3 regions of the Kitasatospora sp. NPDC058190 genome follow, and region 1 is predicted to be linked to each of the others. Evidence: riboswitches for the same ligand, from Rfam matches in the RefSeq annotation. Region 1 holds a riboswitch; each other region holds the start of a gene.

The links. A riboswitch is a leader RNA that binds a small molecule or an ion and turns the genes downstream of it on or off. The one in region 1 is predicted to bind cobalamin.
Region 2: linked by a shared signal. The riboswitch ahead of ACFVWU_RS33980 (enoyl-CoA hydratase-related protein) and the one ahead of ACFVWU_RS11380 (cobalamin biosynthesis protein) in region 1 are both predicted to bind cobalamin.
Region 3: linked by a shared signal. The riboswitch ahead of ACFVWU_RS36705 (iron chelate uptake ABC transporter family permease subunit) and the one ahead of ACFVWU_RS11380 (cobalamin biosynthesis protein) in region 1 are both predicted to bind cobalamin.

What each region holds. Positions count from the first base shown of each region.
Region 1 is NZ_JBHVVI010000018.1:39,359-49,065, reverse strand. It holds gene ACFVWU_RS11390 (putative cobaltochelatase) at 1-939, opposite strand, end outside; gene ACFVWU_RS11385 (cobyric acid synthase) at 936-2,450, opposite strand; gene ACFVWU_RS11380 (cobalamin biosynthesis protein) at 2,447-3,409, opposite strand; cobalamin riboswitch at 3,508-3,651, opposite strand; gene ACFVWU_RS11375 (helix-turn-helix domain-containing protein) at 3,858-4,550, shown strand; gene ACFVWU_RS11370 (alpha/beta hydrolase family protein) at 4,666-5,808, shown strand; gene ACFVWU_RS11365 (hypothetical protein) at 6,497-7,822, shown strand; gene ACFVWU_RS11360 (phosphatidylcholine/phosphatidylserine synthase) at 7,920-8,798, opposite strand; gene ACFVWU_RS11355 (phosphatidylserine decarboxylase) at 8,785-9,477, opposite strand.
Region 2 is NZ_JBHVVI010000100.1:9,905-19,611, forward strand. It holds gene ACFVWU_RS33950 (arsenate reductase ArsC) at 1-378, opposite strand, end outside; gene ACFVWU_RS33955 (aquaporin) at 415-1,164, opposite strand; gene ACFVWU_RS33960 (ArsR/SmtB family transcription factor) at 1,161-1,556, opposite strand; partial or broken gene ACFVWU_RS33965 (ArsI/CadI family heavy metal resistance metalloenzyme) at 1,630-2,015, shown strand; gene ACFVWU_RS33970 (hypothetical protein) at 2,064-2,300, opposite strand; gene metE (5-methyltetrahydropteroyltriglutamate--homocysteine S-methyltransferase) at 2,371-4,686, opposite strand; cobalamin riboswitch at 4,849-5,086, opposite strand; partial or broken gene ACFVWU_RS33980 (enoyl-CoA hydratase-related protein) at 5,202-5,342, opposite strand; cobalamin riboswitch at 5,529-5,720, opposite strand; gene ACFVWU_RS33985 (C39 family peptidase) at 6,087-6,824, shown strand; gene ACFVWU_RS33990 (hypothetical protein) at 7,556-7,894, shown strand; gene ACFVWU_RS33995 (branched-chain amino acid transporter permease) at 8,182-8,517, opposite strand; gene ACFVWU_RS34000 (AzlC family ABC transporter permease) at 8,510-9,295, opposite strand; gene ACFVWU_RS34005 (Lrp/AsnC family transcriptional regulator) at 9,373-9,707, shown strand, end outside.
Region 3 is NZ_JBHVVI010000120.1:5,882-15,588, forward strand. It holds gene ACFVWU_RS36685 (anti-sigma regulatory factor) at 1-328, opposite strand, end outside; gene ACFVWU_RS36690 (GNAT family N-acetyltransferase) at 576-1,052, opposite strand; gene ACFVWU_RS36695 (nuclear transport factor 2 family protein) at 1,062-1,445, opposite strand; gene ACFVWU_RS36700 (ABC transporter substrate-binding protein) at 1,534-2,424, opposite strand; partial or broken gene ACFVWU_RS36705 (iron chelate uptake ABC transporter family permease subunit) at 2,584-2,901, opposite strand; cobalamin riboswitch at 3,002-3,135, opposite strand; gene sodN (superoxide dismutase, Ni) at 3,237-3,632, opposite strand; gene sodX (nickel-type superoxide dismutase maturation protease) at 3,891-4,253, shown strand; gene ACFVWU_RS36720 (CGNR zinc finger domain-containing protein) at 4,257-4,844, opposite strand; gene ACFVWU_RS36725 (amino acid ABC transporter ATP-binding protein) at 4,960-5,757, opposite strand; gene ACFVWU_RS36730 (amino acid ABC transporter permease) at 5,754-6,728, opposite strand; gene ACFVWU_RS36735 (ABC transporter substrate-binding protein) at 6,765-7,691, opposite strand; gene ACFVWU_RS36740 (ABC transporter substrate-binding protein) at 8,137-9,063, opposite strand; gene ACFVWU_RS36745 (NADP-dependent malic enzyme) at 9,643-9,707, shown strand, end outside.

The DNA.
Region 1 (9,707 bases):
CCGGTGCGGCAGGGCCAGCTGGGCGGCCTTGCGGACGTCCTCCTCCAGCACCTCGGTGCGCCCCGCCCAGGCGGCCAGCGCGACCGCCGTGCGGGCCATCACGATGTCCGCGCGCAGCCCGTCCACCTCGAACGCCGCGCACACGGCGGTGATCTGACGCAGCGCCACATCCGTCAGCTCGACCTTGGGCAGCAACTCCCGGGCGGCGGTGATGTGTGCGGCGAGCTCCCGCTCCTCGGCCGCGAACCGGGCCGCGAAGCCGGCCGGGTCCGCGTCGTACGCGAGCCGGCGCCGGACCACCTCGGCGCGCTCGGCCGGGTCCCGGGTGGCGGCGATCTCGACGGTCAGGCCGAAGCGGTCGAGCAGCTGCGGCCGCAGCTCGCCCTCCTCCGGGTTCATCGTGCCGACCAGCAGGAAGCGCGCCGCGTGCCGCACCGACACGCCCTCGCGCTCCACGTACGAGCGGCCCATCGCGGCGGCGTCGAGCAGCAGGTCCACCACGTGGTCCTGGAGCAGGTTCACCTCGTCGATGTAGAGCACGCCGCGGTGCGCCTTGGCGAGCAGCCCGGGCTCGTACGCCTTGACGCCCTCGGCGAGCGCGCGCTCCAGGTCGAGCGAGCCGACGATCCGGTCCTCGGCCACGCCGACCGGCAACTCGACCAGCTGGGACGGGCGTTCGTGACTCGCGAGGGAGGTGTGCGGCCCGTCCGGGCACTGCGGGTCCGGCGCGGCCGGGTCGCAGGCGAAGCGGCAGCCGTCCACGGCGGCGATGGAGGGCAGCAGCCCGGCCAGCGCGCGCACCATGGTGGACTTCGCGGTGCCCTTCTCACCGCGCACCAGCACGCCGCCCACGGCCGGGGAGACCGCGTTCAGCAGCAGCCCGAGCCGCAGGTCGGCCATGCCGACGATCGCGGTGAACGGATAGCGGACGTCAGTCATGCGTCACTCCCAGGTGCCCCGGGCGCCAGGAACGGCAGCGACCCGGCTGCCGGCACCCCGCCCTCGATCAGCTTCCACAGCGCGTCGGTGTCCGCGTGTTCCTCGATCAGGTCGCCCAGCCGGTCCAGCCGGGCCTCGCGCGCCTCGGCGAAGCAGGTGTCCGGCGCGGGGACGAACGCCCGGCCCGCGGACTCGGCGACCTCGCGCAGGAGTTCGCGGCGGAAGCCGTCGTTCTCCAGCGCGCCGTGCCAGGTGGTGCCCCAGACCGAGCCGACCCGGCAGCCGTCCAGGAAGGGGGTGCCCCCGTCGACGGTCACCACTCCGTGGTGGATCTCGTAGCCCTCGACCCGCTGTCCGTACGCCTCGCCGACCGGCCGCGCCAGCACCTTCTCGGCGCCGAAGCGCACCCGCGTCGGCAGCAGCCCGAGCGCGTCGACGACGCCCGCCTTGGACTCCACCTCGTCGTCGATCGAGCGCGCCAGCATCTGGTAGCCGCCGCAGACCCCGAGGATCGGCAGCCCGGCCGCCGCCCGTGCCTTCAGCGCCGGCTCCAGGCCGCGTTCGCGCAGCCAGGCGAGGTCCGCCACGGTGGCCCGGGTGCCGGGCAGCACCACCAGGTCGGCGTCGGCCAGCTCCTCCGGCCGGGTCGCCCAGCGCACCAGCACGCCCGGCTCCTGCGCCAGCGCGTCCACGTCGGTGAAGTTGGACAGCCGGGGGAAGCGCACCACAGCCACCCGCAGCACGTCCGCCCCGAGCGGCCCGCGGCCGTCGACCCGGTCCACCACCGTCGACAGGTCGAGCGAGTCCTCGGCGTCCAGCCACAGGCCCGGCAGCATCGGCAGCGTGCCCAGCACCGGACGGCCGGTCAGCTCGTGCAGCATCTCCAGCCCGGGCGCCAGCAGCCTCGCGTCGCCGCGGAACTTGTTGACGAACCAGCCCGCCACGTGCCGCTGGTCCTCGGCCGACAGCAGCGCCAGCGTCCCGTACATCGCGGCGAAGACCCCGCCGCGGTCGATGTCGCCGACCACCACGACGGGCAGTCCGGCGGCCGCGGCCAGGCCCATGTTGGCGATGTCCCGGTCGCGCAGGTTGATCTCGGCGGGCGAGCCGGCGCCCTCGCAGACCACCACGTCGAAGCGGCGGCGCAGGTCCGCCAGGCACTCCAGGGAGCGTTCCAGTAGGACGGGCTTGCGCTCCCGGTAGTCCAGCGCGCCCACCTCGGCCACCGGCCTGCCGAGCAGCACCACCTGGCTGCGGCCGTCCGCACCGGGCTTGAGCAGCACCGGGTTCATCGCCGCCTCCGGCTCCACCCGCGCGGCCTGGGCCTGCATCGCCTGGGCGCGGCCGATCTCGGCGCCGTCGGCGGTGACGAAGGAGTTCAGCGACATGTTCTGCGCCTTGAACGGCGCGACCCGCACGCCCTGGCGGGCCAGCCAGCGGCAGATCCCGGCCGTCACCACGCTCTTGCCCGCGTCCGAGGTCGTCCCGGCGACCAGCAGCGCGTTCGTCATGCCCCACCCCTCTTCATCAGGAGCCGCAGCAGGACGTGCCCCGCGACCGTCGTACCCAGCGCCAGCGCGCCCACCCGCCGGGACAGCGTGCAGGCCCGCTCGATGTCGTCCACCGTCACCGGCCGCAACTCCGCGCCCAGCACCGGCCGGTGCTCCACCCTGTGCCCGTAGTCGAGCGTTCCGCCCAGCCGGACGCCCACCGCGCCGGCGAAGGCCGACTCGGCCTGGCCCGCGTTCGGGCTCGGGTGCGCGGAGCCGTCCCGCCGCCAGACCCGCCAGGCGGTCCGGGGCTCGGGTGCGGCGGCCACCGTCAGCAGCGCGGTGAGCCGGGCGCCCGGCCAGCCGGCCACGTCGTCCAGCCGGGCCGAGGCCCAGCCGAAGCGGGCGTAGCGGGGCGAGCGGTGGCCCACCATCGCGTCCAGGGTGTTCACCGCGCGGAAGGCCAGCAGGCCCGGCGTGCCCGCCAGGGCGCCCCAGGTCAGCGCGTTCACCACGGCGTCGGCGGTGTTCTCGGCCACCGACTCGACCACGGCCCGGGCGATCTGCTGTCCGTCCAGCGCGCTCGGGTCCCGCCCGCACAGGTGCGGCAGCCGTTCCCGGGCGGCCGTCAGATCGCCCGCGGCGAGGGAGCGGCCGATGGTGCGCGCCTCCCGGGTCAGCGAGGTGCCGCCGAGCACCGTCCAGGTCGCCGCCGCGGCCAGTGCCGCCCGCCCCAGCGGACGGCGGCCCACCGTACGGTCCAGGGCCAGCGCGCCGGCCGCTACCGTGCCCACGCACAGCGCCGTGTACGCCGTCCCGGCCGTGCGGTCGTCGCGCCACAGGCGCCGTTCGAGGCGGGTCGCGGCGTTGCCGAAGAGCGCGACGGGGTGGCCGCGGCGGGGGTCGGCGAAGCGGGCGTCGACGGCGTAGCCCGCGACGGCGCCCAGCGCGAAGGCGGCGGCGCGGGTCAGCGGGCGCACGGCGGTGGGCAGCTCGGGGTCCGACGGGGCGGGGCAGGCTGCATCGCGTGCGTGTCCTCACTCAGGGTCCGCGCCCTGGATCGACGTACCGGGGGCGAGAGTCTCCTGGCTTCCGGGTCGGACGCACCCCCGGAGCCTTCCAGCAGCCTGCCAGCAATGACTGACGGCCCGCCGTGGCACCTTCCGAGCGTGCTCCCCGGTGACAGTGGCGGGACCGCGCCGGACTCGCACCGGCTTCCTCTCCATGCCTCCGTTTGGCGCAAGGATCCCATCACGCGGCCGATCCACGCGTCAACCGAGGTCACGGAGGGGTTGGTCACACGGCGGCCACCCGGCGGCCGGGTGTCGTCACTGTGCGATCGCCCAGCGCGGCGGATGGCCCGTCAGTCCCGCTTCGTGCGTTCTGGGGCTGGGGGCGCGCCGAGGGCCGCGCCTACCGTTCGGTGCCATGCGCCGCAGAAAGACCCCCGCCGCCGCCCCGCCCCCGGTGCCGTTCTCGCCCGAGGCCGCACGCGCCCACCGGGTCGGCCTCGGCCTGACCCCCGAACAGGTCGCCGAGGGCATGGCCGCCCACGGCGTACGGCTGCTGTTCGGCCACGTCCTCGCCTGGGAGAACGGCGACCTGCGGCCCGGCGAGGCCGAGCTCATCGCCCTTGCCCGCGTCCTCTGGTGTCCCGCCGCCGACCTGATGGGCGCCCGCCCGACGCGTCTGCGGGACCACCGCATCGCCCGCGAACTCGGCCAGGAGGCCGTGGCCGAACGCGTCGGCATGTCCCTGCCCGCCTACCGGGAGGCCGAACTGACCGGCCACTGGGACGGCGACCCGGACCAGACCCACGCCCTCGCCCAGGTCCTCGGCCTGCGGCTGACCGAGCTGGTCGAGGCCACCGGCCGCGCCGAGGCCCTGGACCGGCTGCTGCGCCAGTGCGTCGCCGGCCGCTGGCAGCCCCAGCTCCGCGCCCTCGCCCGCCTCGTCCCCGTCCCCGAGCCGGACCTCGCGGCCGTCCTCCCCGTCCTCCACCAGGAACACCACGTCCCCACCCACTGGGGCACCCCCAGCGTGCCCCGCACCCCCGCCCCGCCGCTCACCCCCCGGTTCTGGCAGCTGCTCGCGGCCCAGCCGACGGCCGTTCCGGTCTGACGCTCCCCTTCCTCCCCCATCCCCCGGACGGCCTAGTCCGGTGGCCGGGGGTGCGCGACCCCGGTGAACTGGTGTACGAACACCGTCCGGTCCGTGGAGCAGAGCGGGGAACGATATGCGTTGGCGAACCGCAGCGGTCGTGGCGGCCGCCGTCGTCGGGGCCGGGGCCGTCGTCCTGGTGATCGGCCGCCGGGCCTCCGAGCGGGTGGTCCGTCCGGGCGCGGGGCCGGCGGCGGGGCCGGGTGCGGGGGCGGCCGTGCGGGAGTCCGGGCCCATCCTCGTGCAGAGCCTCGCCGCCGGCCGGGTCACCTTCACCCGCCGCCCCGAGAGCCTGCGGCGCGGCCGCTGGGCCGTCGAGTGGGAGGGCGGCGGGCACGCGGTGGTCGAGGAGATCCTGCACAGCGACGAGCAGGGCGTCACCCGGCGGCTCGTCCGCGCCGACCGGGGCACCCTCACGCCCGGCACCGAGGTGCACTTCACCCCCCGCGTGCTGCTCGGCGACCCCACCGAGGCGCTCGGCCTGGCCTTCAGCGACACCAGCGCCGACGGCGAGCTGGGTGCCCTCCCGGCCTGGCACCTCGACGGCAAGCGCGGCACCTGGGTGATCCTCGTCCACGGCACCGAGGCCGACCGCCAGCAGACCCTCCCGGTCCTGCCCGTCCTCGACCGCCTCGGCCTGCCCGTCCTCGCCGTCACCTACCGCGGCGACGCGGGCGCCCCCGCCTCCCCGGACGGGTTGAGCCACTTCGGCGCGACCGAGTGGCGCGACGTCGAGTCGGCGATACGGCTGGCGCTCGACCACGGCGCGGGCCGGGTGATCCTGTACGGCTGGTCGTCGGGCGCCACCACGGTCCTGCACGCGGCGGCCCGCTCCGCGTGGGCGCCCACCATCAGCGGGCTGATCCTCGACTCGCCCGTCCTCGACCTGCCCGCCTCCGCCCGCCGCGACGCCGCCCGGGCCGGCTTCACGGGCGTCGCCGCCGAGCTGGGCGCCCTGGCCGCCGAGGGCCGCACCGGCGTCGACCTCGCCGACTTCGCGCGGCTCGCCGAGGGCGCGGACCTGCACGTCCCCACGCTGGTGCTGCACAGTCCCAGCGACCGGACAGCCCCGTTCGGTGCCGCCCAGCGCCTCGCGGCCGCCCGGCCGGACGTGGTCAACCTGCAGACCTTCCCGGGCGCCGACCACGCCGCCCTGTGGAACTCCGCCCCCGACCACTACACCGAACTCCTCCGCCGCTGGCTCACCCCCCTGCTCTGACGGCGCCCGCCCCGGCTTCGGGGGCCAAATTTGGCCCTGCGGGCGAGCGTCGACCCATCCGACTTCCCCCCCCCCCCCCGCGACAGCCCCCTGACCGCCCGTCGCCGCCCCGGGACGCACCACCGGCCCGGGGCGGCCGCGGCTGCGCCCCGCCGTCCGCGTGACCCCCGTTCGATTCGCTGTCCGGATCGCGCCCCCGGCACGGCTCCCGCCCGCGCACCAGAAGTCGGCCCGGCCGACTTCCCGTGCCGAAACCCCCGTCCCCAGGCACGTGCCGCCTGGCCGGATCCCCACCCACCGCGCCTCCGCACACCCCCGTCCGACACGCAGCGTGACCGGCCGGACGGGCACCGCGACGCCCGGCCGCAACCCTGGCATGGTCCCGCCACACGTTTCCGGCCAGGCGGTTTGCCACTGTTGCCCGATCTTGCGGAGGTGCCGTCCACGGTCTCCCGGTCGTACGGACAACCGGATGTGACAGAAGGCCGGTACAAGGGGAAGACTGCTCGACGTGACGTCTCGGAACCCGCGCGACCGTGATGCCCCGCTCCCGCCGACGATCGGTACCGGTGCGACGGTGACCCGTCTCCCCGGTACACCCCACCGGCCCTCCGGTGGCAGGCCGGGCGGGGCCGGTGTACCCCGGCGACGAGGGCCCGCGCCGGCGCCAGGGCGGGGCCGGGTTCCCGTGCCGGACGGCTTCCCCGCGCCGGCCGAGCTCGCACCGCTGGCCCGTCGGATGCTGGTGGACGCCGTCCGGATCGCCCGCTGGGCCGGAGAGCTGGACGAGGTCGACAAGCGCGGCGAGCTGCTCCCGGAGGACGCCCGCGCGGCGGGCCGGGCGCTGGCCATGACGGTCGGCGCCGCCGCCAAGGCCTGGGGGCAGGCGCTGCTGGTCGGCCTGGTGGAGGCCCGGGACGGCGGCGCCGGCCCCGGCTGGCGCCTGCACGCCTGGGAGCACGACGACGAGGCCGTGGTGCGCGGCTGGTCCGGGCTGTTCGACGCCTGGACGCTGCTCGCCCCGGTGCCGCCCGCCGCGCTGCGCGGGGTGTTCGCCGTCCTGGCCGGCCAGGCCGTGGACCAGGCCCCGCAGCTGCTGTCCTTCCTGCACCTGGTGGACGGCCCGGTGGCCGAGAGCGAGCTGCTGGAGCTGCTGCGCCGCGGCCTGGACGAGCGCCGGGTCGGTACCGGCCTCGGCGGCCCCGGCCTGTCGCCCGTCCCGCACGCCGCCTCGGCCGTCTCCGCCGTCCGCGGCACCTGCCGCGAGCCGCAGATCGACACCCCGGCCTCGCCCTCCGACGTGGCCGCCGTCCTGGACTGGATGCTGGACGGCCTGGCGGCGGTCGGCGCCGTGGTGCGCAGGAACGATGCCGCTGAGCTGTCGCCGCTGGGCCACTGGGCGGTGCGGGCCAAGCTGGAGGAGATCTGCACGGTCGCCCAGACCGCGGCCGGGCACATCGAGCAGAGCGCCTTCGAGCTGCTGAACGCCTGCGCGGACTACTCGCCGGGCCCGGCCCGGGCCGAGTTCCGCGCCTGGGTGGCGGCCCGTCCGGCGGACCGCGCGGTGGCCGAACTCCTGGAGGCGGCCCAGGGCGACGACGCGCTGGTGCGCGGCCTCGCCTTCGAGGCGCTGCGGGTGGCCGGAGGCCCGGCCGAGCAGGCGGTGCGGGCCTCGGTGGACGAGCCGGTGCTGCGTCCGTACGCGCTGCTGTGGCTGGCGGAGCGCTCGGACGAGGGCGTCTCCCCGGCGGACGTGCTGGGCGCCGAGGACGCCGCCTGGCTGTGGGTGGACACCGCGGCCGCGGTGCTCGACCACGGCGAGACGGAGCTGCTGGTGGGCCACGTCGAGGGCGCCTCGGCGGGCGACCCGGTGCGGCTGTTCGCCCGGGCCCGGCAGTCGGGCCACCCGCGGGCGGCCTCGGTGCTGACCGCGGTCTCGGGCGTGCACCCGGACCCGGGCGTGGCCCGGGCGGCCCGCCGCTCCGCCTTCAGCGTCCACACCGGCGGTGCGTAGCCGCTCCGCCCCCATCGGCGGTGCGTAGCGAACCCGGAAACGAGGAAGGGCCCGGAACCATCAGGTTCCGGGCCCTTCCCGTACGTCACGAAGCGGCTCAGCCGAGCCGCGACTCCGCCCGTCGGGCACGGACGTCGCCGACCTTCTGCCCGACCTTGCGCCGGATGACCAGCAGCGGCGCCATCGCCGCGAGCGTGATCTGGGCGAAGGCACCGACGTGCATCAGGGTGTCGCCGCCGGGCAGGCCGGTGGCCCAGGCCGCCAGGCAGCCGATGGCGACGACCACCCAGCACAGCGTGGCGGTGGCCAGCAGCCCCTGCGGCTTCGGGTACTCGATCCGGCTGACCATGAGGTACGCGGCGCCGAAGATGGCGAGCAGACCGGGCAGGAACGGCGGGTCGAGCAGCACGATGGCGATGACCGTCATCGCGCCCATCGGGCAGGGCATGCCCTGGAACACCCCGGGCCGCATCTTGACGGCCGAGAAGCGGGCCAGCCGCAGGACCACCGCGAGCAGCACGGTCAGCGCGATCAGCGCCGAGAGCGTCCGGTTGGAGCCCTGCGAGACCATGCCCCAGACCGCGACGAAGTAGGCCGGCGCGATGCCGAAGCTGATCAGGTCGGCCAGGTTGTCGAGTTCCGCTCCGAGGGCGGAGGAGCGGAGCTTCCGCGCCACCAGGCCGTCGAAGAGGTCGCACATCGAGCCGATCAGCAGCAGCGTGACGGCCGTGGCCGCGCTGTGCCGGTCCGGAGCGGCGTCCGGGTTGGTGATGTGCGGGATCAGGACCCCGGTGGTGATCGAGTAGATCGCCAGGAAGCCGCAGACGGCGTTCCCCAGGGTCAGGAAGTCGGCGGTGGACAGGTGCTGCGGGGAGCGCGGGGCACGCAGCTCGCGGTCGCGCGCCCAGCGGCGACGGCGCAGGGCCGTCTCCTCGTCGTCCAGGCCGACGATTGTCTCAGGATCAGTCACGGTCAAGGCGCGTCACCCCGGCTGTGGTCTTCTGGCCGACCTCGACGCCGACCTCGACGCCGGCCGGCAGGTAGGTGTCGACCCGGGACCCGAACCGGATCAGACCGATCCGGTCACCCTGCTCGACCTTGGTTCCGGCGGCCACGTACGGCACGATGCGGCGGGCCACGGCCCCCGCGATCTGCACCATCTCGATGTCGCCGAGCTCGGTGTCGAAGTGCCAGACGACCCGCTCGTTCTGGTCGCTGTCCTTGTTGAACGCCGGCACGAAACCGCCCGCCACGTGCTCCACCGACGTCACCGTGCCCGGCAGGGGCGCGCGGTTGACGTGGACGTTGAGCGGGCTCATGAAGATCGCGACCCGGGTGCGGCCGTCCGGCCAGGCGTCGATGCTCTGCACCACGCCGTCGGCGGGGGAGATCACTCTGCCCGTGCCGATCTCACGCTCGGGGTCGCGGAAGAACCACAGCATGCCCGCGCTCAGCGCGCAGGCCGGAACCGCCGCCAGGGCCCACTTGCCGTTGCGCCGGGTGAGGGCGCTGGTCACGGCTGCGGTGGCGAGGGTGGGGACGAACCAGGGGGTGGCTCCGCGCGCGATGGTCACGCGGGGTCGCCGACCGGCCGTCGGGCCTGCGAGGGCATCGCGGTCCGTGACGGAGGTGTGAGGGGACGGGCTGATGGGCATCGAAGACCTTTGTCGCGGGGGATCATGGCCGCTGGACGGGGGCCACCGCGGGATCGGTAATAGAGGGACGGCTTGCTGTCCCGGTGGATGCTATCGGGAGCACACGGTGGGTGGGCAACCCGCCTGCTCGTTCATGTGTCCGGTGGGAGCGCGTACGCGCGTCCCACCTCTACGACCGTAGCTCGCCCCGGTCCGGTTCCCAAGGGACCCGGCGAGGCTGGTGACACTTG
Region 2 (9,707 bases), on a different contig from region 1:
GATGCGCTGCTCGATCTGGTCGCGGATCGGGCGGACCGCGACGACGCCCTGGCCGGCCGGGTCGTCCAGCTGCCAGTCCAGGTACCGCTTGCCGGGGAAGTAGGGGCAGGCGTCGCCGCAGCCCATGATGATCACCACGTCGGAGGCGAGCACCGCCTCGGTGGTCAGGACCTTCGGCACCTCGGCGGAGATGTCGATGCCGACCTCGGCCAGCGCCTCGACCACGGCCGGGTTCACGGTGTCGGCCGGGGCGGAACCGGCGGAACGGACCTCGACCCGCTCGCCGCCGAGGCGGGTGAGGAGGGCGGCGGCCATCTGGGAGCGGCCGGCGTTGTGCACGCAGACGAACAGCACGGACGGGACGGCGGTAGAGCTCACGGTTTGATCCTTCGGGCAGGAACGGTGGGGTGGGGTTCAGTGGCCGGCGGTAGCCGGGTGGTGCTCGCCGTGCGGGACCACGACGTCCTCGGCGGCCGCTGCGGCGGGGCGGCCGAAGAGCAGGGCGACCAGGGCGACGCCGACCGCCAGGCCGACGAGCTGGGCGGCGACGAACGGCAGCACCGAGGCGGGCGCGATGCCGGCGAAGGTGTCCGTGAACGCCCGGCCGATCGTCACGGCGGGGTTGGCGAAGCTGGTGCTGGAGGTGAACCAGTACGCGGCGCCGATGTAGGAGGCGACCGCGACCGGGGCGAAGTGTGCGCGTCCGGCGCGGGCCAGACCGAAGATCAGCAGGATGAGCCCGGCGGTGGCGACGACCTCGCCCAGCCACAGGTGCGGGGCCCAGCGGTCGTGGGTGGACCAGTGCACCAGCGGCTCGGCGAACATCGCGTCCGCCAGCACCGCACCGCCGATCGCGCCGAGGATCTGCGCGGGCAGGTAGGCGGCGACCTCGCGCAGGGTCGGACCGTCGCCGCCCGGGCGGCCGGTCCACCAGGCGGCCAGGGTGACCACGGGATTGAAGTGCGCGCCGGAGACCGGGCCGAGCAGGGCGATCAGCACGCCGAGGCCGAAGACGGTGGCCAGCGAGTTGGCCAGCAGCTGCACGCCCACGTCCTGGGAGAGCTTGGCGGCCTGGATGCCGGAGCCGACCACGACGGCGACCAGGGCGCCGGTCCCGACGAACTCAACCGCGGCCCGGCGGCCGAGCGGAGCTGTCTCGGTCATCTCGCGCCCCCTGCGGTCGCCACGGCGGTGGTGCCGGCCGGGGTCTGGAGCAGGGCGGACAGCTTGGCCAGCGCGACGGGCAGAACCCAGTAGTAGACCCAGGTGCCGCGCCGCTCGGAGCCGACCAGGCCGGCCTCGCGCAGCACCTTCAGGTGGTGGGAGATGGTCGGCTGGGAGACGTCGAAGGGGCCGGTCAGGTCGCAGACGCAGGCCTCGCCGCCCTCGTGCGAGGCGATCAGGGACAGCAGCCGCAGCCGCACCGGGTCCGACAGGGCCTTGAACATCTTCGCCAGATCGACGGCGGCTTCCTCGCCCAAGGGCTCGCGGACCATCGGCGAGCAGCACGCCGCCGCGTCGTCCTGGCCGAGCACCGGCAGTTCCAGATTCGACATGTGTCTATGTTGACAGTCATCTATCCAGAGAGACAAGCTCGCTGTATCGACAGATGTCGAAACAAGACCTCGGATCGGGGAGACCGCCAGGTCCCGTGTTCAGCTCGCCCTGCGCGTCGCCGACCTCGAGGGCTCCGTCGCCTTCCCTCCAAGCTCTTCGGCACCGAACCGGCCAAGCGCCGCCCCGGCTACGCGAACTTCGCCATCACCGAGCCGCCGCTCAAGCTCGTCCTCATCGAGGGCGAGACCGGCGAGGACACCCGCCTGGACCACCTCGGCGTCGAGGTCGAGACCACCGAGCAGGTCACCGCCGCCACCACCCGCCTCAAGGACGCTGGCCTGGCCACGTTCGAGGATGGGGGCACCTCCCGGCCGAAGGCTGGGGGAGACACCTCCTGCTGCTACGCGCTGCAGGACAAGGTGTGGGTGCACGGCCCGGGCAAGGAGCCCTGGGAGGTCACGGGGCGACGCCTGGCGGTGGTGCTGACCAGCGCACCGGTGTTCTGGTCAGCCCTCGGCGTCCTCGCCATCCTCCTCGTCGGCCTCGGCCGGGTCGCGCAGGGGCCGAAGCAGGCCGCCGGCCGGGGTGGAGCCGCGGAAGCTGTAGCGGCCCAGCACGTTCAGGTTGACATGCTTGAGCGGGGACAACCGGGCCACGTCCTCGTCCAGGACGTCGTGCTCGCGCTGCTCGGCGGGCAGCGCCCTCGTCGCTCGGGTGGCTTTCCTCTCCGAGCATGTCTCCATCGGAGAAGCCGGCCGTCGAGGGCGGGCACCACGTTGTCCCGGTGCCCGCCCCACAGCCCCTGTGCCTGCGTCAGCCGGCGAGTTCCTCGCGCAGGTGGCGGGCGGCGGCGACCAGGCTGTCGAGGGAGGCGCGGGTCTCCGCCCAGCCACGGGTCTTCAGGCCGCAGTCGGGGTTGACCCACAAGCGCTCGGCCGGGATCGCCGCGAGTCCGGCCCGCAGCAGGGCGACGGCCTCGTCGGTGCTCGGCACGCGCGGGGAGTGGATGTCCCACACGCCCGGGCCGACCTCACGCGGGTACCCGGCCTCGGCGAGCTCGCCGGCCACCTCCATGTGCGAGCGCGTCGCCTCCAGGGAGATGACGTCGGCGTCGAGCTCGTCGATCGCCGTCATGATCGCGCCGAACTCCGCGTAGCACATGTGGGTGTGGATCTGGGTGTCCGCGCGGACGGCCGAAGTGGCGAGACGGAAGGCCTCAGTCGCCCAGTCCAGGTAGGCCGGGCGGTCAGCGGCCCTCAGGGGCAGGGTTTCGCGCAGGGCGGGCTCGTCGACCTGGACGACGGCCGCGCCGGCTGCCTCCAGGTCGGTGACCTCGTCGCGCAGGGCCAGCGCCACCTGCCGGGCGGTGTCGCCGAGCGGCTGGTCGTCGCGGACGAAGGACCAGGCGAGCATGGTGACCGGGCCGGTGAGCATGCCCTTGACCGGGCGGTCCGTCAGGCCCTGGGCGTAGCGGAACCAGTCGACGGTCATCGGGTGCGGGCGGGAGATGTCCCCGGCGAGGACCGGCGGGCGGACGTAGCGGGTGCCGTAGGACTGCACCCAGCCGTGCCGGGTCGCCAGATAGCCGGTGAGCTGCTCGGCGAAGTACTGCACCATGTCGTTGCGTTCGGGCTCGCCGTGGACGAGGACGTCCAGGCCGGCCTTCTCCTGGTAGGCGATGACCTCGCGAACCTCCTCCTCCATCCGCTCGCGGTAGCCGGCGGCGTCGATCCGTCCGGCGCTCAAGTCGGCGCGGGCGATACGCAGTTCGGTGGTCTGCGGGAAGGAGCCGATCGTGGTGATCGGCAGCAGCGGCAGGCCCAGCCGGGCCCGCTGGGCCTCGGCCCGCTGCGGGTGGGCCTGAGCACGGCGAGTGTCGGCCTCGGTAACGGCGGCGGTCCGGACACGGACGGCCGGGTCGCGGGTGATCGGCGAGTTGGCCCGGGAGGCGAGGTCGGCGCGGTTGGCGGCGAGGTCGGCGGCGATCGCGGCGGTGCCCTCGCGCAGACCACGGGCCAGCAGGGCCGCCTCGGTGGCCTTCTGCTTGGCGAAGGCGAGCCAGCGGGCGATCTGCGGGTCGATGTCGCGTTCGAGTGTGGCGTCGATGGGCACGTGCAGGAGGGAGCAGGACGGGGCGACGTCGACCCGGTCGGCGAGGCCGAGCAGGGTGGCCAGGGTGGCCAGCGACTTCTCCAGGTCGTTGATCCAGATGTTGCGTCCGTCGATCACCCCGGCCACCAGGCGCTTGCCGGGCAGCCCGCCCACGGCGGCGAGGTCGTCCAGGTTGGCGGCGGCCGGTCCGGTGAAGTCCAGGGCGAGGCCCTCGACCGGAGCCTTGGCGAGGACCGGCAGGGCGTCGCCGAGGCGGTCGAAGTAGCTCGCGACCAGCAGCTTCGGACGGTCGGTGAGAGTGCCGAGGTCACGGTAGGCGCGGGCCGCGGCGTTGAGCTCGGCCGGGGTGCGGTCCTGCACCAGTGCCGGCTCGTCCAACTGCACCCACTCCGCGCCGGCGGCCTTCAGCGCCGCGAGCAGCTCGGCATACACCGGCAGCAGCCGGTCCAGCAGGGTGATCGGCTGGAAGTCGGCGGCGACTCCGGGCGCCGGCTTGGCCAGCAGCAGGTAGGTCACCGGGCCAACCAGGACCGGACGGGCGTTATGGCCGAGCTCGACGGCCTCGGTGAGCTCACCGACCGCCTTGGCCGAGTACGCGGCGAAGACGGTGTCCGGGCCCAACTCCGGCACGAGGTAGTGGTAGTTGGTGTCGAACCACTTCGTCATCTCCAACGGCGCGACCTCCTGGGTACCGCGCGCCATCGCGAAGTACCCGTCCAGCGGGTCGGCCTCGACGGCGGCCCGGTGCCGGGCGGGGATCGCGCCGACGGCGACGGTGGTGTCCAGCACGTGGTCGTAGAGCGAGAAGTCCCCGGTCGGGACCTCCTCGATGCCGGAGTCGGCGAGCTGCTGCCAGTTCCCCCGGCGCAGGTCGGCGGCCGTGGCCAGCAGCACCTCGGCGGTGACCGCGCCCTTCCAGTAGCCCTCGATGGCCTTCTTGAGCTCCCGGCCCCGGCCCTGGCGGGGGTAGCCGTGCACGGTGGCGAGGGTTGCCGCGGCTGCGGACTTCGTGGTCAAGGGACTCTCCTTCGCGAGTCTTGCTCCTCAAGTACCCGGGGACGGGACGAGAACGCGAAGGGATGACGAACCGGGCGGTGGCCGCCGTGAACGTGCGTGCCTGAACCGCCTGGTGTGGTCGCCGACCCGCCCTCGAGGTCACCGGATGGCCGCACGCGGATCGTCCGCGGGCGGGCAGCGGGCAGGTCTTCGGACTCGCGGGCACACCCACCCTGTCAAGGGCGGACACCTACTGGCCGTCGCTTCCCAGACCCGACCCGGGCCCAGTGCGTATGACGGCGGTCGTTCCCACTCACCGCTGCGGGGCAGTCCCGGACTGGCCAGTTGAAAGGCGTCACCGGGTTCCCTCTTACGACACCCTGCCTGGCGGACAGGGCGAACCAGCTGCCCGGCCAGCTTAGAGGGAATCGGTCCGTCCACACACGGGGATTCACGAACGTGTCCGGAACATGAGACATCCGTGTTCCGCCAGGGGTGGTCCGCCGGTGAAGGGGTCGACCGGCGGACCACCAGCGTCACCGACCCTGGAACTTCGGCTGCCGTTTCTCGGCGAAGGCCGCCATGCCCTCCTTCTGGTCCGCAGTGGCGAACGTGGCGTGGAACAGCCGGCGCTCGAAGCGCACACCCTCGGCCAGGGTGGTCTCGAAGGCGCGGTTGTGGAGAGGAGGAATGGAGGCCGCCGCAGGTGGCCGGGCGCACGGTGGTGCGGCCCCGTCACAACGGCAACGGCGGCTGGACGAACCGTCAGAGCGGGCGTGCCCCGGCAGTCGTCGGCACCGGACAACCAAGGGCAACACAGCAGGAGCAGCCCGGAGTCATGCGTGTCGTCTCCATCCTCGTGGAAAACACGAACCACCCGCGGCCGGTATCCTGACTCCCGGATCCACGCCCGTCCCCCGGCCTTCCCGGCTGGCTGCCAGTGGCCATCTCCTGCGAGGACGAACTCCCCGGTCACACTGGCGGGACCGTGCCGGACTCACACCGGCTTCCCTGACACCGTGGACCTGCCAACGACCATATAGTTGGACGTCCTATGTAAGTCCAGAGTCGGCAACCTGTGGCGTGCTCGTCACCCTGCGTCGACGATCCCACCCGCGAATCGACTCCCCGCACGACACCCAGCTGCGGATGCGTTCAACAGGACCCACCCCGGGGCGCCTGCACGCCGGAGCACGGCGACCATTGAGGAATGGTGAGCCCGGACCGGGCTGGGGCTTGGCGCCCAGGCACACCGGCTGCGTGACGGATCGGGCACGGGCCGTCCTTCGGCGTCCGGCCAGGAACAACCCGGTGGGGGTCGCGCACCGCGGGCCCCCACCGGCGTGTCCGCCCTCCCCAGCTGCGAGACGGGCGAGGACGAGGTGCCATGGAACGGGGGAAGGCAGCGAAGGGGAAGTGCCATGACGAGGAGCCAGTACATCCGCGAGTACCCGGGGAACCCGCAACCCACGCGTCGCAGGTTCAGGCGGTTACCGCGCGGCGGGCGGTTGACGGCACTGGCCGTCGCGCTGGCCGGTGCGGTCACGCTGGTCTGCCCCACGCCCGCGGGCGCCGCCGCCACCGGGGTCTCGCTCCTTTCCCAGCAGCTGGGCAACGACTGCGAGGCGGCGTCGCTGCGCATGGTGCTGGCCGCCCGGGGCGTCCAGGTCGGGGACCAGGCCGTGCTCGCGCAGATCGGCGTCGACCAAGTGCACAACCAGGTGGGCGTCTCCGGTCCGCTGTCCGGCGATCCGTACCGTGCCTTCGTGGGCGACCCCAATGGCTCGGAGGCGGCCGGCACCGGCTTCGGCGTGTACTATCCGCCGGTCGCCCAGGCCGCGCGGTCCTACGGCCTCTCGGTCATGCAGGCGGGGCAGGGCATCAGCCCGTCCCAGCTGCGTGCGCAGGTGGCCGCGGGCCATCCGGCGATCGTCTGGGCCGACTACGGCTGGCGCGATGTCGCGGCCGGCTCGTACACCGCCTACGACGGCCGCCAGGTGCTCTACGCCGGGCCGTCCGAGCACACCGTGGTCGTCTCCGCGGTCGGTGACGGCCAGCTCCTGATCGACGACCCGAACCGCGGGGAGTCCTGGATCAGCGAGGCCACCTTCGACGCCGGGTACGCGACGTACCAGGACATGGCGGTCATCGTCTCGTGACACCGCGCCGCGGCGTCACCCCAGGTCGCCCAGCACCGTCAGGGCGACCTGGGGCACGGGTCCGCGCAGGCTGGGCAGGCCGCCGAGGCGGCCGGGCCGTCGAGCCAGTACCCGCCGACAGCGGCCCGCGCCGCCCGGGGAGCCCACCTCACAGCCAGTGAGACGCTACCTGCGGGCTCGGCCGCTCACGGCCAAGGCCGCGCGGTCCCGCCGCAGGCCTTGGTGAACTCGGCGAGCTGCCAATAAGGGATCGATTGCTCTTAAGTACTCCAACGCTCCCAAGGTAACTGCTGCAATCGGTAAGGCCCTTGGTCAGCCGATTACTCAAGTTGCCAAGAAGGTTGGACCCCTGTCGCGAGTAGAAGACTGGCTTGGTGCGCGTTTCAACGCTGCCCGGATCAACCGCTGTCGCTACTTCACCAACCCGGGCCCCATGTGCCGCTGCGCCTGCTTCACACCGCCCGGCCCGGACACTCCACTCGGCTCGGCCCACCCGGCCCGCTACGCCCGGCCTGACGGTCGGCGTATTTGGCGTGCTCAAACTGAGGACGGCGAAGGCGCACTACGCTCACCAGACATCGGCCGAACGAGTGAACCCGGAACCACGCCAACCCGCCCTGACCGGCCAGTCGGACGCTCCCGCGCAGTGATGGAACTCCACGGAATGCGCTGCCTGGATGCGCGTGTTACGAATTTGTCACGCTGTACGACACGGAGCATGGGAGGACAAAATGACAGATGCGGCTTTCGCCAAGCTTTTGTCTCTGGAGGCGAAGAGAATCTTGGACCCGAACGGTGTGGACGTCCTCGTCGGCAGAGGTGACGGCGGCACCTTCGACAAGATGCAGATGCGACAGGGGGACGTGTTCGAGTTCGACGAGCGGTTCGTTCCGTTTGTCGACCAGGCGCCGATCGACATTGTTTTGCACGAACTGAATGAGGCGACTAGCCAGGTCAGCTTCATCGGGGGAGCAAAGATCATCCCCTCCGAGGTAGGCCTTGGGGAGCGAATGCAGGCCATCGGCGCCCTGTCCCTCTCTCTGTACGAGCTGACGTACAAAGTCCTTTGACGACTCGACATCGGACATGATGCCGTGCTCGCCGGCATCCGGTAAGGCCAGCAGGAGGTGCTGGCGCGGGCGCGGTGGGCACGGCGGGCACGGCGGGCATCGCGGCCAGGATCCTGGCGCACTGCTGATGACTTCGTGTTGCTATTGAACAGCGGAGTCCCGATGAGTGGTTCGCCGCGTTCGTTGTTGCTGGTGTCGCATTCTGCGCCGCTTGACGTGATACACGTCACTCCAGGTGTCGGGTCTGGCTGCATTCTGCGGAGACGCCCGCCGGGGTGCGGCGGTGCTCAGGGGTGGGCGAAGAGCGTGCTGGCGAGGGCGACGTGGACGGCGGTGCCGCCCAGGATGCTCAGGACGGCGTTGCGCCGCCACAGGTGCAGGCCGAGGGTGGCGGCGAGGGCGAGGGCGGTGGGGGCGGCCCGCAGCGGGCTGGCGAGGGGGAGGTCGCGCAGGGCGTAGACGGTGAGGATCACCATCACGCCGACCGGCATCCGCTCGCTCAGGTGGTGCAGTACGGCGCTGGCCCGCAGCGGGGCGAGGACGGCGAAGGGCAGCGCGCGCAGGCCCCAGGTCACGGCGGCCGACACGCCGATGGCGGCGAGCAGGTAGGGCGTGTCAGGCACGGGCCGGCTCCTTCGGGGTGGGGGTGCGGTGCCGGGTGAGGGCGCGTCGGGCCAGCAGCCCGGCGGTGAACAGCGCGGTGGCGGCGAGCAGCATCTGGCCGGGGAACAGGAAGCGTGCGGCGAGTGCGCAGACCAGAGCCAGCGCGGGGGTGGGGACGTCGCGCCGGGCCCGGTAGGCGTCGACGGCGAGCACGACGAACAGCGCGGTGAGCGCGAAGTCCAGGCCGACCAGCCGGGCGGGCACCAGTGCCCCGAACAGCGCGCCGGCGGTGGCGCCGGCGACCCAGTAGAGCTGGCAGAGCACCTGGAGCCAGATGATGCGCCGCCCGCTCCAGGAGCGCGCCTGCCGCCCGGTGGTCAGGGCGTAGGCCTCGTCCGTCATGGCGAAGGTGCTGTACGCCCGGCCGAACCGGCCGCCGACCCGTTGCAGCGGGAAGGACAGGGCGTAGAAGACGTGCCGGAAGTTCACCAGGAACGCCGTCAGGGCGATCTGCGTGAGCGGGGCGACCGCGACGACGAGCCCGATCAGCAGGAACTCCAGCGACCCGGCGTAGACCAGCGCGGTGAAGGCGGTGGCCCACCACCAGCTCAGGCCCGCGTGGACGACGAGCACGCCGAACGCGATGCCGAGCGGGAACAGGCCCAGGCCGACGGAGCTGGAGTCCCGGAACGCGGCCGTCAGGTCGTTCCGGGCGGTCGGCGCGGCGGCGTTCGTTTCGGCGGCGGGCGTGGGTGGCGGAACGGGACGGGCGAGCGTCCCACCGGGGGCGGAATTCATGGGGAAATTCTAGGCCGGATTCCCGGTAATATGGTTTCCAATGATTACCCTGGAGTCGCGCTGTGAGCAATAAAGAAATGCTGGACGGCATCGATCGTGAAATTTTGTTCCACCTACGTCAGGACGGTCGGCTGACCAACGTCGAACTGGCCAAGCGGGTCGGCCTCACCCCGCCGCCCTGCCTGCGCCGGGTCAAGCGGCTGGAGGAGGCCGGGGTCATCGCCGGATACCGGGCCCGGATCGACCCGGCAGCGGCCGGTCGGGGGTTCGAGGTGGTGGTCGCGGTCGAGATCGGCGTCAACGACCTGCAGACGGTGGAGGAGTTCGAGTCGACGGTGGCCTCCTACGAGGAGGTGGTCGAGTTCCGTCGGCTCTTCGGCCGCCCCGACTACTTCATCCGCGTCGCGGTCGC
Region 3 (9,707 bases), on a different contig from region 1:
CGGCCAGCGCGGAGAGCACCGTCCACGCGAAGGTGTCCCGTTCGGGCGCCTTGCCGTCCGTGGTGGGAGCGGCGACGGTCACCTTCAGCGAGTCGCCGACCAGGCGGAACTCGCAGGACAACACGGAGCCGGGGACCGCCTGCTGGAGCAGGATGGCGCAGGCCTCGTCCACCGCGATCCGCAGGTCCTCGATCTCGTCGAGGGTGAAGTCCAACCGGGCCGCGAGCCCGGCCGTCGCCGTCCGCAGCACGGAGAGGTAGGCCCCCGCCGCGGGCAGCCGGACCTCCACGAAGTCCTGAACTCCGAGATCGCTGTCGATCTGGGACACCCTTGCCTCCTGGGTGACGCGCTGTGCTTGCTTGGTACCCCCCGCTGGGGGGCCTTGCTACCGCTGTTACTACCGCTGTTGCTACCCCACGGAGGGGCGCCGATACCGCTGATCCGCCATCGCCGCTGGTGCTCCGCGCCCCGGTGCGAGAGTTACTCATGGTAAGGCATTGCGACGCTGGGTGGCAGGGCCTTTGCCCGTACTCACCGGTCGGTTCGGCGACTTCTCAGCGACTTCTCAACAACTCTCAACGACTGCCGGCGGCGGTCAGTGCCTCGCCGGTGAGCCGGTAGACGGTCCACTCGTCCATCGGCACCGCGCCGAGCGACTTGTAGAAGTCGATCGAGGGCTGGTTCCAGTCGAGCACCGACCACTCCACCCGCGCGTAGCCGCGCTCGACGGCGATCCGCGCGAGCTCCAGCAGGAGCGCCTTGCCGTGGCCGCCGCCGCGGGCCTCCGGGCGGACGTAGAGGTCCTCCAGGTAGATCCCGTGGGTGCCGCGCCAGGTCGAGAAGTTGAGGAACCAGACCGCGAAGCCGACCGGCTCGCCGGTGGTGTCGTCCTCGGCGATCAGGCCGAACAGGGCCGGGTTGGCGCCGAACAGCGCCTCGCGCAGTTGTTCCTCGGTGGCCACCGCCTCCTGCGGGGCCTTCTCGTAGTCCGCGAGCTCGCGGATCATGGTCAGGATGACGGGGACGTCGGTGACGACGGCGGCGCGGATCATGCCGCGAGCCTACTGCTCGGGTCCGGTCTCGTCCCAGGCCTGGATCGAGGTCTGGTCGACGATCCGGCCGTCCCGCAGGTCGGCCATCGAGGACATCAGCACCCGCACGCCGTCGGGATAACGGCAGGACTCCAGGAAGGCGACGTGGTCGCCCTGGACCACCACCTGTTCCAGCTTGTGGGTCATCTCGCGGCCGTAGACGTCGTTCAGCATGGCGCCGATCTCGTCCAGTCCGTGCATCACCAGGGGGTGGCTGGGCTGGGTCTTGCGGTCGACCACGCGCAGTTCGGCGTCCTCGGCGTACAGGGCCAGCAGGGCCTCGGAGTCGCAGCGCTCGATGCCCTCGCGCAGGGCCCGGGTGTCGAAGGCGGACGGCGCCGCCATGGTGGTCATGATCTCGGTCCTCCGGTCGGGTCCGTCGGCTCGTACCTCTGAGCGTACGCCCGGCGGACCCGGTCGGAAGCGGTGCTGCCCGGGCCGGTCAGCGGGCCGGGACGGTGCGCAGGTAGTCGGCCAGGGTGCTGATCGCGGCCGGGTTGCGCGGGCTCTCGACCAGGTCGACGTAGTCCATGACCACGATCACCTCGGGGTCGCGCCGCACCACGCTCTCCCAGCCCGCGGTGACCCAGGTGTCGGCGAGGTCGCCCATGATGTTGGCCCCGCCGGCCTTGTCGATGATCTGGTCGGCGGCGGCGAACTTCCCGGCGGTGTACGGCTTGTCCTGCCCGCTGTCGTACAGGAAGACGGACGGACGGCGCTCGGGCTGCGGGACGGCGGCGATCTTCGCCTTGAAGTCGGAGACCAGGCGGTCGGCGCGGTCCCTGACGTCGAAGATCTCGCCGAGGTTGGCGAGGTCGGTGTAGAGCGCCTCCAGCGGGTCCATCACCCCGCGCTCGGGGCCCTTGCCGCTGCGGCAGGACTCGCTGAGCACGTAGGAGTCGATGCCGAGGGCCTTGAACGCCTGCGGGGTGACCCCGCTGCCCTCGTCGAAGCCGTAGTGCCAGCCGGCGAAGACCAGGTCGGCCTTGGCGTCCAGCGCGATCTCCTTGGTGAGCACCTTCTTGGAGAGCCAGGTGGTCTGCTGGTACCCGTCCTTCCAGGCCGCCTTGTCGACCCGGCCCTTGTCGTCGGGCATGACGTAGCCGGCCATCCGGTCGGCGAGGCCGAGGGAGAACATCAGCTCGGCCATGTTGACGTCGTTGGTCACCACCCGGGCGGGCTTCTGCGCGAAGGTGAGCCGCTCCCCGCAGTCGTCCACGGTCACCGGGTAGTGGGCGGAGGCGGTGGGGGCCGCGGTGGGGGTGATCCGCGCGCCGCAGGCGGTGAGTCCCAGGGTGAGCAGGGCGGCGGCGGCAACGGCCTTGGTGCGCATGTCACTTCTTCCGGATCGGAGCGGTCTTCGAGTGGTTCAGGGGAGGCGGTCGAACAGCAGCTGGAGGGCGCCGGTGTCCGGATGCCGGACCTGGGTGGCCCGGACGCCGAACACCTCGGCCAGCAGGGCGGGTCGGAGCACCTCGTGGGGCGTCCCGGCGAGGACGAAGGGGTCGGCGAGCGCGTTGCGCACCAGCGCCTGGACGGCGACGCCGGTGGCGGCCAGTCCGGCGCCGACCACGGCGGCCAGGACGGTGCGCGGCAGTCGGATCTCCCAGACGATGGCGTACCCGGCCGCCTCGCTCGCGTCCAGCCGACCGCCCGTCAGTCCGGCGCCCAGGAGCCGCAGGACGCGGGGGAGTTGGATCCCGGAGGAGCCGAACGCGACTCCGCAGACCAGGGAGAGCAGCAGGGCGGCGGCGAGGCCGACGGCGAGCGGGAGCGTGGGTATTCGGCGAGCAGGCGAACTGCTGTCCACGAGAGGATCGCGCCTTGCCTCGGGCCGCGGGTGTGCCGGGGCGGGCGCCGGCCGGGGGCGTGCCCGGGCGCCTTCCCCTCGCAGTCCACGGCGAGTTGTCGGGAGTTCAGTGGCCGAGGGCGATCGGGCTGGCGCGGACGCGGGGGGTGCTCCCGGGGCCGTGCTCACCGTTGCGGGTCAGCGCCGGATTCGCACCGGACTTCCCCCTCGGACGCCCTGGCGGCATAACAGTCACTCAGGCCAGGCAGCCCTTACCGGGCATGGATCGGGCGTGAACGCACGACCGCCCCCGTCCGACGGGCGGACGGGGGCGGCCGGGTGGCGACGCGTCAGGCTCAGGCCTGCTTGGTCTCCCAGAAGATCTTGTCGACCTCGGCGATCAGGTCCAGCAGGGCCTGGCCGGTGGCCGGGTCGGTGGACGCCTTGGCGGCCGAGGCGGCCTTCAGGGTGTCGTTGATCAGCTTGTGCAGCTGGGGGTACTTCTCGAAGTGCGGGGCCTTGAAGTAGTCGCTCCACAGCACCGAGATGTGGTGCTTGACGGCCTCGGCGCGCTGCTCCTTGATGATGATGGCGCGGGCGCGGAAGTGCGGGTCCTCGTTGGCCTGGTACTTCTCCTGGGTGGCCTTGACCGACTCGGCCTCAAGCTTGGCCTGCGCCGGGTCGTACACGCCGCAGGGCAGGTCGCAGTGGGCGTGAGCGGTGGCGCGAGGTGCAAACAGACGAGAGAACATGGGAGTCCTTCCTTAGATCGTCTTCCCGCGCCCGAGATTACCCTTCCGTCCGCCGGGTTTCGCGATCGGGCGGTGGGCCTAGGGCGAAAGGCGGACCCGGAACCGGGGTAATCCGGACATCGAACGGATGACGGTCCGTACGGCAGACTGGGTGCGGACGGTCCGGGAGGAGGAGTCGTGGCGCGGAGCGCGGACCCGCAGGGTGGTGCGGGCGGCGGCGTGGTGCCGTTCGGGCTGATCGACGTGGCGGGCCCGTCGATGGTCCCGACCCTGCGCGAGGGCGACCAGCTGCTGGTCCGCTACGGCGCGCCGATCCGGCCGGGCGCGGTGGTGCTGTTCCGGCACCCCCTCCAGCAGGACCTGCTGGTGGTGAAGCGGGCGGCCGAGCGCCGCCCGAAGGGCTGGTGGCTGCTGTCCGACAACCGGCCGGTGGACAGTGACAGCCGCAGTTACGGCCCGGTCCCGGACGAGCTGGTGCTCGGCCGGGTGCTGCTGCGGCTGCGCCCGAGCCCGGCCTGGCTGGCGCCGGGCCGCCGGCTGGAGCGGCTGCTGCTCAGCCCCCGGCTGGCCCGGGTGCCGGGCCTGGCCCGCCGTCTCGGGGTCTTCGTCGAGGAGCTCTGAGGCCTACTGCCCGGCGCTGAGCGCCGCCTCGGCCTCCTGGCGCTTGCGGGCCCGGTAGGCGGCCACGTTGGCGCGGGTCGCGCAGCGGTCCGAGCAGTAGCGGCGGGAGCGGTTGGTCGAGGTGTCCAGGTAGGCGTTGCGGCAGGGCGCGGCCTGGCAGATGCCGAGCCGGTCGGCGCCCAGCTCGGTGAGGTGGACGGCCAGGCCCATGCAGGCGACCGCGCTGAAGTGGGCGGTGGCGGTCGGCGAGTTGTCGGCCAGGTGCAGGTGCCAGCGCGGCCGGCCGGCGTCGTCCAGGTGGTCGTGCCCGGAGACCAGCGGGCTGACGGGGTACTCCATCAGCAGGCTGTTCAGCAGGTCGACGGCCCGGACCTCGTCCCCCTCGGCGGCGGCCTCGAACACCCCGCGCAGCCTGGTCCGTACGCCCCGCAGCCGGGGCACGTCGGACTCGTCGGCCAGTGCGGCGGCCCGGGAGGAGTCGGAGAACAGGGCGCGCACCGCGTCCACCGAGGTCAGCGTGTCGGTGCCGCGCTCGGGTTCCTCGGTGTTCACCAGCCGAACGGCGAGATCGGCGTACGAGGCGAGCTCCACGGCGGTCCTTCCAGAGATTTCGGTAACGGGCCGGATGGTTCCAGCCTATTACCCGGCTGGGGAAAACGTCGGCGCCCGGCAGGAAAGGTGCCTGCCGGGCGCCGATCGTGCGGGGTCAGAGCACCTTGGAGAGGAAGGCCCTGGTCCGCTCGTGCTGGGGGTTGGTGAGCACCTCGCGGGGGTTGCCGGACTCGACCACCACACCGCCGTCCATGAACACCAGCGCGTCGCCGACCTCGCGGGCGAAGCCCATCTCGTGGGTGACGACGATCATCGTCATCCCCTCCTCGGCCAGGCCGCGCATGACGTCCAGCACCTCGCCGACCAGCTCCGGGTCGAGCGCGGAGGTGGGCTCGTCGAAGAGCATCAGCTTGGGCTTCATGGCCAGCGCGCGGGCGATGGCCACGCGCTGCTGCTGGCCGCCGGAGAGCTGCGAGGGGTAGTTCTTCGCCTTGTCGGCGAGTCCGACCCGCTCCAGCAGGGCCATGCCGCGCTCGCGGGCGTCGGCCTTGGTCTCCTTGCGGACCTGCACCGGCGCCTCTATGACGTTCTCCAGCGCGGTCATGTGCGGGAAGAGGTTGAAGTGCTGGAACACCATGCCGATGTCCCGGCGCTTCTGCGCGACCTCGCGGTCCTTCAGCTCGTGGAGGCGGTCGCCCTTCAGCCGGTAGCCGACCAGTTCGCCGTCCACCGAGAGGAAGCCGCCGTTGATCTTCTCCAGATGGTTGATGCACCGCAGGAAGGTCGACTTGCCGGATCCGGAGGGGCCGACCAGGACGAACACCTCGCCCTTCTTGACCTCCAGGTCGATGCCCTTGAGCACCTCCACCAGCCCGTAGGACTTGCGTACGCCCTGCGCCTCCACCATGGGTACGGGTCGGGTGTCCGCCGGGGGCTTGGTCAGGTCGGTCATACGTGGCCACCTCCTTCGAGGCCCGTGACCACGTCGTCCTTGGCCGGCGGGACGGGCTTGCCGGCGAACAGCCGGCGCAGGCGCTGCAACGGCGTGGGCGGGAGCACCCGGTTGGCGCCGCGCGCGTAGTAGCGCTCGATGTAGTACTGGACCACGGTGAGGATCGAGGTCATCAGCAGGTACCAGATGCTGACGACGATCAGCAGCGGAATGGTCTGGAACGTGCGCGAGTAGATGTTCTGACCGGCCCGGAGCAGCTCTTCCAGGGCGATCGACGAGACCAGCGAGGTGGTCTTCAGCATCGAGATGGTCTCGTTGCCGGTCGGCGGGATGATCACGCGCATCGCCTGCGGCAGGATGATCCGCCGCATGGTGGCGAACTGGCTCATGCCCAGCGCGTGCGCGGCCTCGGTCTGGCCGAGCGGCACGGACTGGATGCCGCCGCGGACGATCTCCGCCATGTAGGCGGCCTCGTTGAGGCCGAGGCCCAGCAGGGCGGCGACGAACAGCGGGATCGCCTGGTTGGTCGGCTGGGACCAGAAGGCCGGGCCGAACGGGATGCCGATCGAGATGTTGGCCCAGAGCGTGCCCAGGAAGTTCCAGAACAGCAGTTGGACCAGCACCGGGGTGCCGCGGAAGACCCAGATGTAGAACCAGGCGGTGCTGGAGAGCACCGGGTTCGGCGACAGGCGCATCATCGCGAGGATGATGCCGCCCGACACGCCGATCAGCATGGAGAGGAAGGTCAGCTCAAGGGTGACGCCGAGGCCATGCAGGATCGAGGAGTCGAAGAGGTATGTGCCGACGACGTCCCACTGGAACTGGGGATTCGTGGTGAGGGCGTGGATCAGCATCGCCGCGAGGAGCGCGACGACTGCTGCCCCGACCCAGCGTCCGGGGTGGCGGACCGGGACGGCCTTGAGGGTTTCGGGCCGTCCCGGGTGCACCGACCCCTGGTCGGAAGAGTTCACTGTGTGGCCTCAGGGGTTGTGTTCAGAACAGCGGAATCAGCTGGCGGCGCCGTTGACGGCAGACTTGTCGATCGCGCCCGCCTGCACGCCCCACTTCTCCAGGATGCTCTTGTAGGTGCCGTCCGCCATGAGGGACTGGATGGCGCCCTGGACGGCCTTGGTGAGCGGCGAGTTCTTCGCCAGCACGACGCCGTACGGGGCGGTGTCGGTCACCTGGCCGATCTTCTCCAGCTGCCCGTTGGTCTGCTTGATCGCGTAGTCGACCACCGGGGAGTCGGCCAGCATGACCTGGTCGCGGCCGGAGACCAGCGACTGGGTGACGTCGGTCTGCAGGTCGAACTTGTCGCCGTCGTTCGGGATGGTCGGCTTGCCGGCCTTGGCGCAGGCGGGGTTGATGGTGTCCTTGATCGCGTCGGCCTGGGTGGTGCCGGTCTGGACGGCGACCTTCTTGCCGCACAGGTCCGTGGGGTCGATCTTCTCGGGGTTGCCCTTCTTGACCGCGGCGCCCGTGCCCGCGCTGAAGTAGGTGACCATGTCGACCGATGCCTCGCGCTCCTTCGTGTCGGTGAAGGAGCTCATGCTCATCGTGTACTTGTTGCCCGTGATGCCCGGGATGATCGCGTCGAAGGTGGCGTTCTGGACGTCGGCGGTCAGGCCCAGCTTCTTGGCGATGGCGTTGGCCAGGTCGACGTCCATGCCGACGATGGCGCCCTTGTCGTCCTTGAACTCGTTGGGCGCGTAGGAGGCATCGGTGGCGACCACGATCTTGCCTGCGGACTTGATGTCGGCCGGGACGAGGGCGGCCAGCGACGCGTCGGAGGTCACGGCGGGGACCGTCGCGCTGGCGTTGGCGCCGGTGGAGGAACCGGACTTGCTGCTGCCGCAGCCGGTCAGCACGAGGGACACGGAGACGGCGGCCACGCCGGCCGCGAAGAGGCGGGTGCGCTGGGTACGGGCGGTCATGAGGGGGATCTCCTCCTGGGGAGAGAAATCGGGCGGAGTACGCCGCGGGAGCGGCGCACCGGGCAGCTGGCCGTACGGAGCCGTACGGATGGGTATGTCGCTGTACGTCGTCGTACGGGCATGCCGGGTGGTGCAGTGTCCTGGGCGCAGGGGGCCGCCCAGGGTGGTGCGGGGTACTGCTTCCGCCACCCTCCGCCGAGGTGGACGTTGACCGGAACCGCCTCGACCAGGGGTCGGCTCGATCCGAGTTGGGGGGAATCCTGCCATCTGATGACGGTCAGGTGGCCCTCATTCAGATCAAAATCGGATAACAAGGGCTCGCACTGTCCGCTATTCGGACGAATCGCGTGCCCCTGTCACCCTGCGTATAAGTATGCAGATCCCTCCGCAGTCCGCCCGGAGGCCCGCCGGGGGCCGCCCGCCCCCGGCCGGGCCCGGCCGCCGCTCAGATGCCCCCGTTGACGACCGCGTTCTGCGCCGCGCCGGCGCTCACGTTCCACTTGCCGAGGATCTTGTCGTACTCGCCGCTGCGGATCAGCTGGTCGACCGCCTTGGAGAGGGTGTCCCGCAGGTCGGTGTCCGTCTTGCGCACCGCGATCCCGTACGGGTTGGAGGTGGACTGCGCGCCGGTCAACTCGAAGCGGTTGCCGCCGTCCGTGGTCTTCGCCGCGTAGGCGGCCACCGGGAAGTCGTTCACGCCGGCCGCGGCGGCGCCGGAGGCGACCTCGGCCAGCGCCTTGGCGTCGCTGTCGAACCTGTGCACGGTCAGCTGGCGACCGGTGTGGGAGCAGACGGCCACCTGCCGGGTGGCGATGTCGTCCTGGGTGGTGCCCTGCTGGAGGGCGACGGTCTTGCCGCACAGGTCGTCGAGGGTCTTGATCCCCTTGGGGTTGCCCTTCGGGACGACGATCGAGGCGCCGGCGATGAAGTAGTCCACGAAGTCCACGCCCGGGTTGACCTGCTTGCCGTTCTCGTCCAGGCCCTCGCGGCGCTGGCGGATGTCGCTGATCGCGGACATCGCCACGTCGAACTGCTTGCCCTGCAGGTTCGGTATCAGCTTGTCGAAGGGGGTGTCCACGAATTCGATCCGCACGTCGAGGATCCGGCCGAGGGCCGCGGCGAGCTCCGGGTCGAGGCCGGCCGGCTTGCCGTCCTGACCGCGGAACTCCACCGGCTCGAGGTTGACGTCCATGCCGATGCGCAGCACCCCGGCCGAGCGCTGGGCCTTGGGCAGCTTGGCGCGGATGTCCTTGACCGGGTCGCTCGCGGCGGCCGGCCCGTCGCCGCCGCAGCCGGTGAGCAGCAGGGCGCCGGTGACGGCCAGTGCGGCTCCGGCGGCGGCCGGACGGCGGACCTGGGGGACATGACGCATGAGGGCTGCTCCTGTGGGTGGGACGCGTGGTCGCCGGGGTGTCAAGGCGGTATCCGCCCAATAGCGGACAAGCGATCCTGACATCCCACCCTGCCGGGCCCGGCAGCGGGTGTGTCAGAATTCGGTACCGGGTGACCCCCGAACGCTCGAACCAGACCGACGAGCCCCGACAGGCTCGGGGTGCCCAGGAACGGAAGTCATCACGTGGCTCCGTATCAGGGGTGCCGACTCCCCTCCGGGTCTGCGTTCACCCCTGCGGGTGTGCGTGCGTTGACGCCGTTGCCGCCGCCGGAGCCCGTCGCTTCCGACGCCGGGCCCCAGCTGACGCGACAGCGCGGCGATGAACGCCACGTGACGAGGACGAAAAGGCATAGGTGCGATGTCTTTGTCCGACTTACGCTCGGCCCGGTAGCACGACGCGGACAACACAAGACCCCATAAAACCCTCATCCGAGGGCGCCACCCGACGGGCGCCCCGACCCTGACCCCGGGTCCGCTTCGGCGTACCCGGTTTCCGGTTTCCGGACGGGTCGTCCTGTCGGCCGCGCACCTCGCCAGATCAATGACGAAGAGGTCATCGTGGCAGCGGAGATCATTCACAGCAGCACCCAGGACACCGACGATCCGGTCGACGCCGTTTTCGC